DNA from 2 places in the Massilibacterium senegalense genome. Region 1 is predicted to be linked to the other one. Evidence: riboswitches for the same ligand, from Rfam matches in the RefSeq annotation. Region 1 holds a riboswitch; the other holds the start of a gene.
The links. Region 1 has a riboswitch for FMN ahead of ribD (bifunctional diaminohydroxyphosphoribosylaminopyrimidine deaminase/5-amino-6-(5-phosphoribosylamino)uracil reductase RibD). Riboswitches for the same ligand answer to the same signal wherever they lie in the genome.
Positions count from the first base shown of each region.

Region 2: it holds a riboswitch for FMN, as region 1 does, so the genes downstream of both, BN1372_RS11170 (ECF transporter S component) here and ribD (bifunctional diaminohydroxyphosphoribosylaminopyrimidine deaminase/5-amino-6-(5-phosphoribosylamino)uracil reductase RibD) in region 1, are expected to answer to the same signal.

Region 1 covers NZ_LN831786.1:944,451-949,900, forward strand. Annotated here, with positions in the region: gene ribE (riboflavin synthase) at 1-388, opposite strand, end outside; gene ribD (bifunctional diaminohydroxyphosphoribosylaminopyrimidine deaminase/5-amino-6-(5-phosphoribosylamino)uracil reductase RibD) at 370-1,482, opposite strand; FMN riboswitch at 1,614-1,763, opposite strand; gene BN1372_RS08105 (peptidylprolyl isomerase) at 1,860-2,294, opposite strand; gene lysA (diaminopimelate decarboxylase) at 2,352-3,659, opposite strand; gene BN1372_RS08115 (spore germination protein) at 3,741-5,210, opposite strand; gene BN1372_RS08120 (SpoVA/SpoVAEb family sporulation membrane protein) at 5,207-5,450, opposite strand, start outside.
Region 2 covers NZ_LN831786.1:1,570,011-1,575,460, reverse strand. Annotated here, with positions in the region: gene BN1372_RS11180 (NAD(P)/FAD-dependent oxidoreductase) at 1-1,007, opposite strand, end outside; gene BN1372_RS11175 (YuzB family protein) at 1,403-1,639, shown strand; gene BN1372_RS11170 (ECF transporter S component) at 1,724-2,290, opposite strand; FMN riboswitch at 2,450-2,566, opposite strand; gene mqnE (aminofutalosine synthase MqnE) at 2,653-3,747, opposite strand; gene mqnE (aminofutalosine synthase MqnE) at 3,771-4,874, opposite strand; gene BN1372_RS15260 (aspartyl-phosphate phosphatase Spo0E family protein) at 5,065-5,250, shown strand; gene erpA (iron-sulfur cluster insertion protein ErpA) at 5,384-5,450, shown strand, end outside.

The DNA of each region.
Region 1 (5,450 bases):
TCCAATCGGGAGACGGCAATTCAATTTCATAATATTTTGCATTTCGATCATATGTTGTTCGAATAATGTTCCCAATCACTTCCACATGACCAGATACAAAATGCCCACCAAATCGGTTGTTCATTTGCATCGCACGTTCTAAGTTTACCTTTGTCCCTTTTTTAAAAGCAGATAAATTCGTTGCTTTTACCGTTTCAGGCATTACATCTACCGTAAATTGAGAAGATGTAAAAGAAGTAACCGTTAAACAAACACCGTTGACAGCAATACTATCCCCAAGTTTAACATCTTCTAAAATATGATTCGCTTTTATATGAAAGGAGTAGTGCTTAGGATTTTCATTAATTGTAACAACTTCTCCAATTTCTTCTATAATTCCTGTAAACACATCTCATCTTCCTTTCGTTTATAGACAAGCTTCAAGTCTTCTCCGATTTGTTCAGTAGACTGCAAGGTAAACATCTTCGCGTCTATCATTTTTTTGATACCTTCTCCACCAAAAGCACTTGGCGCTTTTGCTCCTCCGATAATTTTTGGGGCAATATAATGAATGATTTCATCGATTAATTGTTCTTGTAAAAAACTATTATTAACAGTTGCTCCACCTTCTACGAATAGCGATAAAACCCCTCTTTCATACAACATAGCAAGCACATCTTGTAAGATTATTTTTTCAGTTGTAAGTGAAATAATCTCTACTTGAGGATTGGAAAGCATTTGTTGTTTCTTCGATTTATCATAGTTAGCACCAGTAAAAATAACAACTTTCGTTTGTTGATCATGTAACATCGGTTCTTGTTCATTTATTTTTAACGTAGTATCCAATACTACTCGAAGTGGATGAATTCCACCATTCGGTAATCTTGTCGTTAACGATGGATGATCTGCCTGAACAGTATGTATGCCTACTAAAATAGCATCATATTGATGACGATAACGATGCACATCAAGTCGCGCTGCTTCTCCCGTTACCCATTTAGAGTCGTTTATTTCTGTTGCAATTTTTCCGTCAATTGTCGTGGCAAATTTTAAGGTTACAAAAGGACGTTTCTTCCGTAATCCGTGAAAAAACCAGCGATTTACGGTTTTTGCTTCTTCCTCTAATACCCCTACTACCACTTCTATGCCGGATTGTGTTAATTTTCTGACACCATTTCCTGCAACTTTCGGATGCGGATCTAGTGTAGCAATTACTACTTTTTTGAAACCAGATTGTACAATTAAATCCGCACACGGTGGCGTTTTACCATAATGGCTACACGGTTCTAACGTGACATAAATAGTGGCATCCTGACATTTTTCACCGGCCATCCGAATAGCTTGTACTTCTGCATGTGCATCCCCACTTTTTAAATGGGCACCAATCCCGACAATCATCGAATCCTTCACAACGACGGCACCCACTAATGGATTCGGGCTTGTTTGGCCACGAGCTGCTTCTGCTACTTGTAATGCCAACTTCATATATTCTTGATTGGTCATGCTATACCTCCTCTCTTGTCGATGAAAAGAGCAAAAAACCCCGAAGAATATCAATTCTCCGGGGTTTTGTCAACACAAACTAAAGGTATACCTATTATAGTATAGGAACCTTTCACGTTTTACACTCACTATTTTTCCTTCTCCCATCCAGACTTTCACTGTCGGTTTCGGAATTACACCGAATCAACCGTTTGGCTAAACCAAACGGGTCACGGACTAAAAAGCAAACGCTCTGCTTTATCACCGCCGGTTGGGAATTACACCCGACCCCGAAGGAATATATTATTGAATTGGGTTAAGAATAACACAATTTGTCGAAAGGAACAATAGATATGCTTACCTATTTTTCGCTTCTCTTCCGATGACAGGATATTTGTTTATTCTTCCCACACTTTTACTTCTTTCATGACATCGCCTTGACGAATACGATCCACCACATCGATACCTTCTACTACTTGACCGAATACAGTATGAACGCCGTCTAAGTGTGGTTGTGGTTCATATACGATAAAGAATTGACTGCCGCCTGTATCTTTTCCTGCATGTGCCATAGAAAGAGAACCGCGTTCATGTTTATGAGGATTGCCTTCTGTTTCACATTTAATTGTATAACCTGGGCCTCCCATTCCGTTCCCATAAGGGCAACCACCTTGTGCTACGAATCCAGGGATAACACGGTGAAATGTTAATCCGTTATAAAATCCTTCGTTTGCTAATTTTTCAAAGTTTGCTACTGTTCCAGGAGCTGCTTCGTCAAAAAATTCAATTACGACTTGTTCTCCAGTTTCAAATGTAATGCTACCTTTTTTCATCTTTTTTCCTCCTCGAATGAAAATCGCTTTCATCATACCATAAAAATTGATTTTCTTCTATTTTTCATATGGAAGATCTAATCGAACAATATCCTCATACGTTTCCCGTCGAACAACTAATTGACTCTTTCCATTTTCCACAAACACAACGGCCGGGCGTGGCAAACGGTTATAATTACTCGCCATCGAATAACCATATGCACCGGTACAAAACATTGCTAACAAGTCTCCTGCTTTTGCTTTTGGCAACGAAACATCCCAAAGAAGCATATCACCACTTTCACAACATTTCCCCGCAATTGAAACAACTTCTTCTTGTTTGTCTTGTAATCGATTTGCTAATGCCGCTTCATATTTTGCTTGATACAATGCAGGGCGGATATTATCCCCCATCCCCCCATCAACTGCAACGTATTTTCGAATGGACGGGATTGTTTTTTCACTACCTATTGTATACAAGGTTGTTCCAGCTTCACCAACAAGCGAACGTCCTGGTTCAATCCATACTTCTGGAAGTGGTAATTCACGTGTTTTTGCTTCTTTTTTCACCGTTTGTAAGATTGCTTCGACGTATTGGTCTGCAGGAAGCGGCTCGTCTCCTTCTACATAACGAATTCCGAATCCTCCACCCACATTTAAAATAGAAGGGACAAATTGATAGTTTTCTTGCCATTCCGAAATAGCAGCAAAGATTTTTTCAATAGCCATTAAAAAACCAACCGTCGTAAAAATTTGCGAACCAATATGACAATGAATTCCATCTAACTGAACAAATTCACTCTTTTTTGAAAATTCAATCGCTTCGTCTACTTGTCCACTTGTTAAATCAAATCCAAATTTAGAATCTTCCTGCCCAGTGGAAATATAGTCATGCGTATGCGCTTCAATCCCTGGTGTAATTCGAAGTAAAATGTTCGCTTTTTGTTGTTTTTCTTGACAAATACGGTCTAATAATTGTAATTCAAAAAAATTATCTACCACAAAATAGCCAATCCCTGCTTCTAATGCCATTTCTATTTCAGAAATGCTCTTATTATTTCCATGGAAATGAATTTTTTCCATCGGGAAATTTGCTTTTTGAGCTGTATATAATTCTCCACCAGAAACAATGTCTAATCCTAGTCCGAGTTCATCCATCAATTGGATAATTGCAACGCTTGAGAAGGCTTTAGAAGCATACGTTACACGCCCTTTTACTTGCTCCTTATCAAAAGCGCGTTGAAATTCATCGGCACGTTTTCTAATTTGCGCTACATCATACACAAAAAGTGGCGTTCCGTACGTTTTTGCTAACTCAACTGCACTGATTCCGCCAATTTCTAATTGTCCATCTTCATTCATTCGACTTGTTCCATGAAAGTACATCCACAATTGCTCCCCTCAGTATGAAAATTATTTTTCAATTTATCACATGAAGGAATATTTCGCAATAGGTAATACCATCTTTCATTCTGGTTCGCGTAATTTATTTTGTGGATGGACAATGCTTGGGCGTTCTTTTTCTTTGGATAACGGTTGTCGAATAAAGATATTGAATAATGCACGTCCTTCAAACGGAATAAGCGGCCAAAAATAAGGAGCATGAAAGGATTTCTTACTTACTAATAACAGGACTAATAGTGTAACCCCAATCATAAATCCTGGTACTTGGAATAATCCAACTAATGTTAATAACACAAGACGAGCTATTTTATTGGCAATACTTAATTCATAACTCGGAGTAGCAAACGTCCCCATTGTGGCAAGCGCAATATATAAAATGACTTCTCGGATAAATAACCCCACGTCAACAGCTATTTGACCAATCAATACTGCTGCCACTAGTCCCATTGCAGTCGATAAAGGAGTTGGTGTGTGGATGGCTGCCATTCGGAGCAAATCAATTCCGAGCTCCGCCACAATCAATTGAACAAAAATAGGAATATCGGATTTTTTATCAGGTCCAATAAAATCAAGCATTTTTGGTAGTAAATCTGGCTCTAACACATACAAGTACCATAACGGAAGCAAAAATAAAGAAGCGAATATTCCAATAAACCGAATCCAACGCAAATAAATGCCTATTGCCCGGTTTTGGCGAAATTCTTCAGCGTGTTGGACGTGATGAAAAAACGTCGTTGGTGTAATCATAATACTAGGGGATGTATCTACAAAAATTAAAACGTGCCCTTCTAATAAATGACTAACTGCCACATCTGGTCGCTCCGTATAACGGACAAGTGGAAAAGGAAACAACCCTTGTTTCACTAAAAATTCTTCCAATGTTTTATCGCCCATTGGTAACCCATCAATAGACATATTTTCAATCTCTGTTTTGATTGTTTTTACTAACCCGGGATCTGCAACATCTTGTAAATAACTAATGCAAATATCCGTTTTGGAACGTTCGCCTACTTGTACCATCTCATTTCGTAATCGTTCATCTCGGATTCGTCTGCGTGTTAATGCTGTATTGACGATAATATTTTCTGTATATCCATCGCGTGCCCCGCGAACTACTTTTTCTGTATCTGGTTCTTCTGGAGAACGACCAGGATATTGTCGTACATCAATTGCAAAACCTTCCGTTTCTCCTTCTACTAATATAATAATTAATCCGGACAACAATTTATCGGTTGCTTCGTCTAGCGAATGGATACTCGATACTTGTTGATGAATAAGCCGATTTTGAATGAGCGATTTCACATCGGTTATTTTCGGATGATTTTCATTTAAATTGACCACTTCTTTTATTAAATTCATAATAAATAACGATTCTGATAAGCCATTTACATAATATAATTGGATGGTTTTTCGATAAATCGTAAATGTTCGTAAACCAACATCAAATGTGGTACCTATCCCTACATGTTGTTTGAAAAATTGTTCATTTTTTTCTGGTTCGGGAAAAATGTCTGTGCTTTCCTTTGCTTTCATGACCATTCACCTCTTTTTGACGGTTTTCCCATTCCGTATGCTAGGATAGAAAAACTAATGACCCACGTTAAAAATGGAACGAGAAAAAACAAATCCATGTACTGAAAAAAACTAAGCAACGATACGATAAGCGCTCCTTTCGCCCAACTAAGAAAGCTGTCGTATAAGGAGAAATATTGTAACAATGCTCCGATTGCAAGAAAAATGAGCCACCCGTGCAGCATTGTCACATGTCGATTC
Region 2 (5,450 bases), 630 kb from region 1:
CCTGTTAAAGCGGTATTACCCATTAAGCCAAATCCTGATTTTTTCCCTAAAGAGCCTAATACACCCTTTAGTTTAATTTCCGGTAGTGGCGTTAACGCTTCATTGTGCCATTTTTTCAAAAGTACAGAAACGATTTGGTCACCTTGTACTTCTGCTAATTGAGCCGTTGGTGGATGAGGAAGACTAGCGCAATCTCCAACGACATACACATTTTCATATTCTGGTAAATGGTGATACTCCGTTAATTTTGCGCGACCAGAATTGTCGTGTTCAACGTCTAAATTCCGAACGACTTTATTTGCTTGTACACCAGCTGTCCAAACAATTTCATCACAAGGAATTGGTTCACCGTCGTTGTATAGCATATGTTCTTCGACTTTTGTAATATTAGCGTTGTTAATCACTTTTACACCATTTTTAACAAACCAAGATTGGATATATTCGCTAAGACGACGTGGAAAACTAGATAAAATAATTTCTCCGCGGTCAAGTAAAATAATGTTTAAGTCTGGTCGACTTTCCCGAAGTTCGCTGGCAAGTTCAACGCCACTTAAACCAGCACCAACAATTCCAACTGTTTGATTTGGACCTAATGCAAGAAGTGTGCGGTATGTTTTACGTGAACGATTGACGCTTTGAATACTTAATGTGTATTCATCTGCTCCTGGAACACCGTGATACTTATCTTCACAGCCAAGAGCGATAATTAAATCATCATATGGAAGGTTTTCCCCATCTTCCATCACTACCTGTTTGTCTTTTAATTCCACCTTTTCAACTGTTCCGAATTTAAAGGTTAATTGAGGATGCGTTGGAAAAGGTACACGAATGTGCTGATCGGGTACAGTTCCAGCGGCTAAAGCATAAAATTCTGTTTTCATACAGTGGTACGGAACACGGTCAATTAATGTAATTTCAAGGTCTTTCGGTAAGTCACTTGCTCCAAGTAACCCTTGAATAATCCGTAATCCTCCGTAACCACCACCTAAGATGACTAGTTTACTCATGAGTACATGTCCCCTTTAATTGTGCACTTTTACCCCTCATTAACGGGCGGAAAAACCTTTTTCGCTTGGTAAAGGTTCTACTGCTCGTAAATGTGGCATAAGTTCATCTCCTTCAGCAGTAGCTCATAACCTTATGTATGATTGAAGAAGAATCACTTTATCAAAACTTGTCCGTATCAAATAATGTGGTGTTTATTAGGATTGTGAATAACTTGTAAAATTTGTTCTTTATGTGACAAATTTTTGAATGAAAACGTACACATTTAGTATAACGAATAACGTTTATGAAAACAACTGTTTTAATAATTGTTATTTCCTATTATAAACTAGTATGAATTTCTTAAGCGAAAAAGAAAAATACGATATAATGGACATGAAGAAAGGAAAGGTGAAAGATGAATCCAATTATTGAGTTTTGCATAACGAATTTAGCAAATGGTGCACAAAAAGCTCGTGCTGAATTAGAACGTGATGTCGATTTAGATGTGATTGAATACGGCTGCTTAAGTCACTGTGGCAAATGTTCACAACATTTATTTTGCCTCGTAAATGGAGAAGTAGTCAGTGCAGAAACACCAGAAGAATTAGTAAAAAATGTATATCAATTTTTAGAAGAAAATCCGATGTTTTAATTGGCTATAACCACTCCCTTTGCAAAGCGAGAGAGTGTATAAGAAAAACCGCTTGTTCTAAAAATAGGACAAGCGGTTTGATTTTTATATTTGTTTTTGAATGGTTTGTTTCAGTCTACCGTATAACAATAAAAATACAGCAGTAATAATGAGTCCTTTTACAAGGTTAAATGGTGCAATAGCGGTTGCAATGAATTGGAACATGTTATTTGGTAATTCCATTCCCATAAAATATGCATAAGCAGGGAAGATAGCAACATAATTTAACACACTCATTGTAAGTGTCATCAGGATTACACCTAAAATTAATCCGATTGTAAGCCCTTTTTGTGTACGTAATTTTTGAAAGATAAAAGCAGTCGGTAAAATGAAACATACACCAGCGATGAAGTTTGCTAATTCATCAATTGGAATGCCTGTTGGTGGTGTTTGAAAAATATAATGCAAGATATTTTTAAATGCTTCTACAGAAATTCCAGCAATAGGACCGAAAATAATGGTTATAAGTAAAGCTGGCACTTCGCTAAAATCGATTTTTAAAAATGGCGGAAAGCCTGGGAACGGAAAATCTAGTAGCATTAATAAATAAGAAATGGCACTAAAGATAGAAACGGTAATAAGTCGTTTCAATTTGGTTGATTGGTTATTCATAAAAAATACACTCCTTTTTATGACCAATCTACTTCGTTGTTTAGATGGCGTACGACTGCGTAAAAACAAGAAATCCCTATAGCGATAATTCACTATAGGGAGAAAATGTCGTTACAGAATAAACTTAAAAACAGTGTGTCTTTAAGCTACATATGTACACCGCATCTTCTCCCATCCAGACTATACTGTCGGTACTGGAATTTCACCAGTTCCTGCCAAAAAGGCTCGCGGACTATAACCGCCGGTCGGGAATTACACCCTGCCCCGAAGATAGATTTAGTCGAATATTATATTATGTATAGTATAGAGCATTTCCTTACCTTTGTATAGTAAAAGACCTGACTACTTGTCAGGTCTTTTCGTTAATATGTTTTAATGACATTATAAAATGTATCTCGTTCTACTGGTACACGATTGGCTGTTTTGATTAAGTAAATCAATTCGTCGCGAGTAATACCTTGGCTAGTTAAAGCGCCAACCGCATGGGAAATGCGCTCTTCTACAAGTGTACCGTGAATATCGCTAGAACCGAACGTTAAGGCCATTTGCGTTAATTGTACCCCGATATTAATCCAGTATGCTTTTATATGTTGGAAATTATCAAGTATTAAGCGGCTAATCGCAATTGTACGAAGATCATCAAATGCACTCGTTCTCCGTTTTAAGCTGGCATTAATACTTTTCGGTTGTACTGCAAGTGGAATAAACACCATAAAACCATTTGTTTCATCTTGTAAACGACGAACACGGTCCATATGAATAAGACGTTCTTCTTTCGTTTCAATCAAACCGTAAAGCATCGTTGCATGTGTTTTTAATCCAAGGGAATGGGCGATTTGATGTGCTTCTAACCATTGATCGGTAGACGCCTTTTCTGGTGACATTTTTTCGCGGTACCGTTCGGTTAAAATTTCTGCTCCACCACCAGGCATCGTATCAAGTCCTGCTTTTATTAGTTCTTTTAACACATCTTCCATTGAAATACCTGCAAGACGAGAGAAGAACTCAATTTCCGCTCCTGTATACGCTTTAATTGTAACATGTGGATAATGTTTTTTTAACGTACGAATCGTATCTAAATAATAATCAAAAGGTACTTCGTTGTTATGTCCCCCAACGATATGAAATTCACGAATGTTGTCGTTCCAACGTTCCTGTACATAGTGAAGAAGTTGTTCGGCATTCATCGTGTATGCGCCTTCTTCTCCAGGTTTACGTTTAAATCCACAAAAAGAACAATTAGCTTCACATACATTGGTAGGATTGATGTACATATTTTGAATGAAATATACGTTTTTTCCGTTTTTTTCGTTATTGACGTAGTTTGCTAATTGAGCAACTGTCAGTAAATCTTCTGTTTCATATAAATATAAGCCATCTTCTATTGTTAAACGTTCATGATTTTTTACTTTTTCAGCAATGGCATGTAACGTTTTATCTTGTGTTAAAATGTCCATGTCTGTAAAGCCCCCTAGTTTTCTTAGTACGTGCGGATGACATGATAAAGAGTATCTCGTTCTACTGGAATACGCCCTGCTTCTTTGATCATATCGATAAAACCTTGTTTTGGCACCATGTGAACAGATTCATTTCCTGCAGCGTGCACAATTTGCTCTTCCATGACTGTTCCATCTAAATCATCGACACCAAAAGCTAGCGATACTTGTGCTAATTTTTGACCAGTAATCATCCAAAAAGCGCGGATGTGATCAAAGTTGTCTAACATTAATCGTGCTACTGCTAACATTTTTAAATCATACCAACCAGTTGTATCTCCTGTAAGGTTGTACTCTTTTGCTAATTCTGTATTTTCTGGTTGAAAACCGAATCCAAAAAAGGCATTGAAACCACCCGTTTCATCTTGTAATTCGCGTAACTGAATTAAATGATCGATGACATGTTTTGGCTTTTCAATATGACCATAAATAATTGATGCATTTGATTTCATGCCTAACTTATGTGTAATACGATGAATGTCAAACCATTGTTTTGCTGTTGTTTTATGACCTGAAATAATTTTTCGAATTTCAGGATCAAATACTTCTGCGCCGCCCCCTAAAATAGAACCAAGACCAGCAGCGTGTAAACGATGAATCGTTTCTTCTACAGAAAGTTTGGCAACGCGAGCAATATAATCAATTTCTACTGCTGTAAACGCCTGAACGTGAATATCTGGATTATATTTTTTTGCTAAACGAATCATTGTTTCATAGTATTCAAACGGTAATTTAGGATTAACACCACCAACAATGTGTAATTCAGTAAAACCTTTTCCTTGCATGCCATTAAATTTTTCTTCTAATTGTTCGAGAGATAAAGAGTAAGACTTTGGATCATCTGGTTTTAAACCAAATGCACATAATTTACAACTTAAATAACAAACATTTGTGTAATTTAAATGTGTATTTTGGATAAAATAAACGTTATCCCCATTTTTACGTTTACGAACGATATCTGCCATTTGGCCAATCGATAATAAGTCATTTGATTCCATTAAAGTAATGCCGTCTTCAAATGTTAGACGTTCATTATTTTCAACTTTTTGACGAATGGGAGCAAGTGGATTGTGGATGTCTGTATTCATTAAATTGGCTCCTTTCCATAATCAGAAAATGCTTCTCTCATTATAAATTTTAATAAGAACTGTGGCAACTGAAGAACGTTATTTATTGCTAAATCATCTTTTCACTATGAAAAGATGATAAATTATTTGTAATCTGTGATAAAAAAAGGTAAAATTAAGTCGATTAATGGAAATGGCAAGGAGGGGGATTATGTGTCAAAAGTCATCAAGCGAAAAGTTAATCGAGCAATGTGAATTAGAAATGGAACAGATTCGCTGTCAAATGATTAAAGAAGCAATGCATTTAGGCATGAACCATCCTGTCGTTTTAGAATATAGTAAAAAATTAGACCGTTTACATAATAAATTATTAAAAATACTACATGTTTTAGCTTGATTAGATGACGAATAAATACACGATAGAGTATAATGAAAGAAGTATCTTTGTGAAAACAGCTTTACGCAAATACTTTAAGGTAGCGACAAGATACAAGGAAAGTGAATTTCTTGACGTAAAAGGAGGAGAACAAATGATTACTTTAACAGAAAGTGCAGCGAAACGTGTGCAAGAAATGTTAGAAGAGCATAATGAGCCAG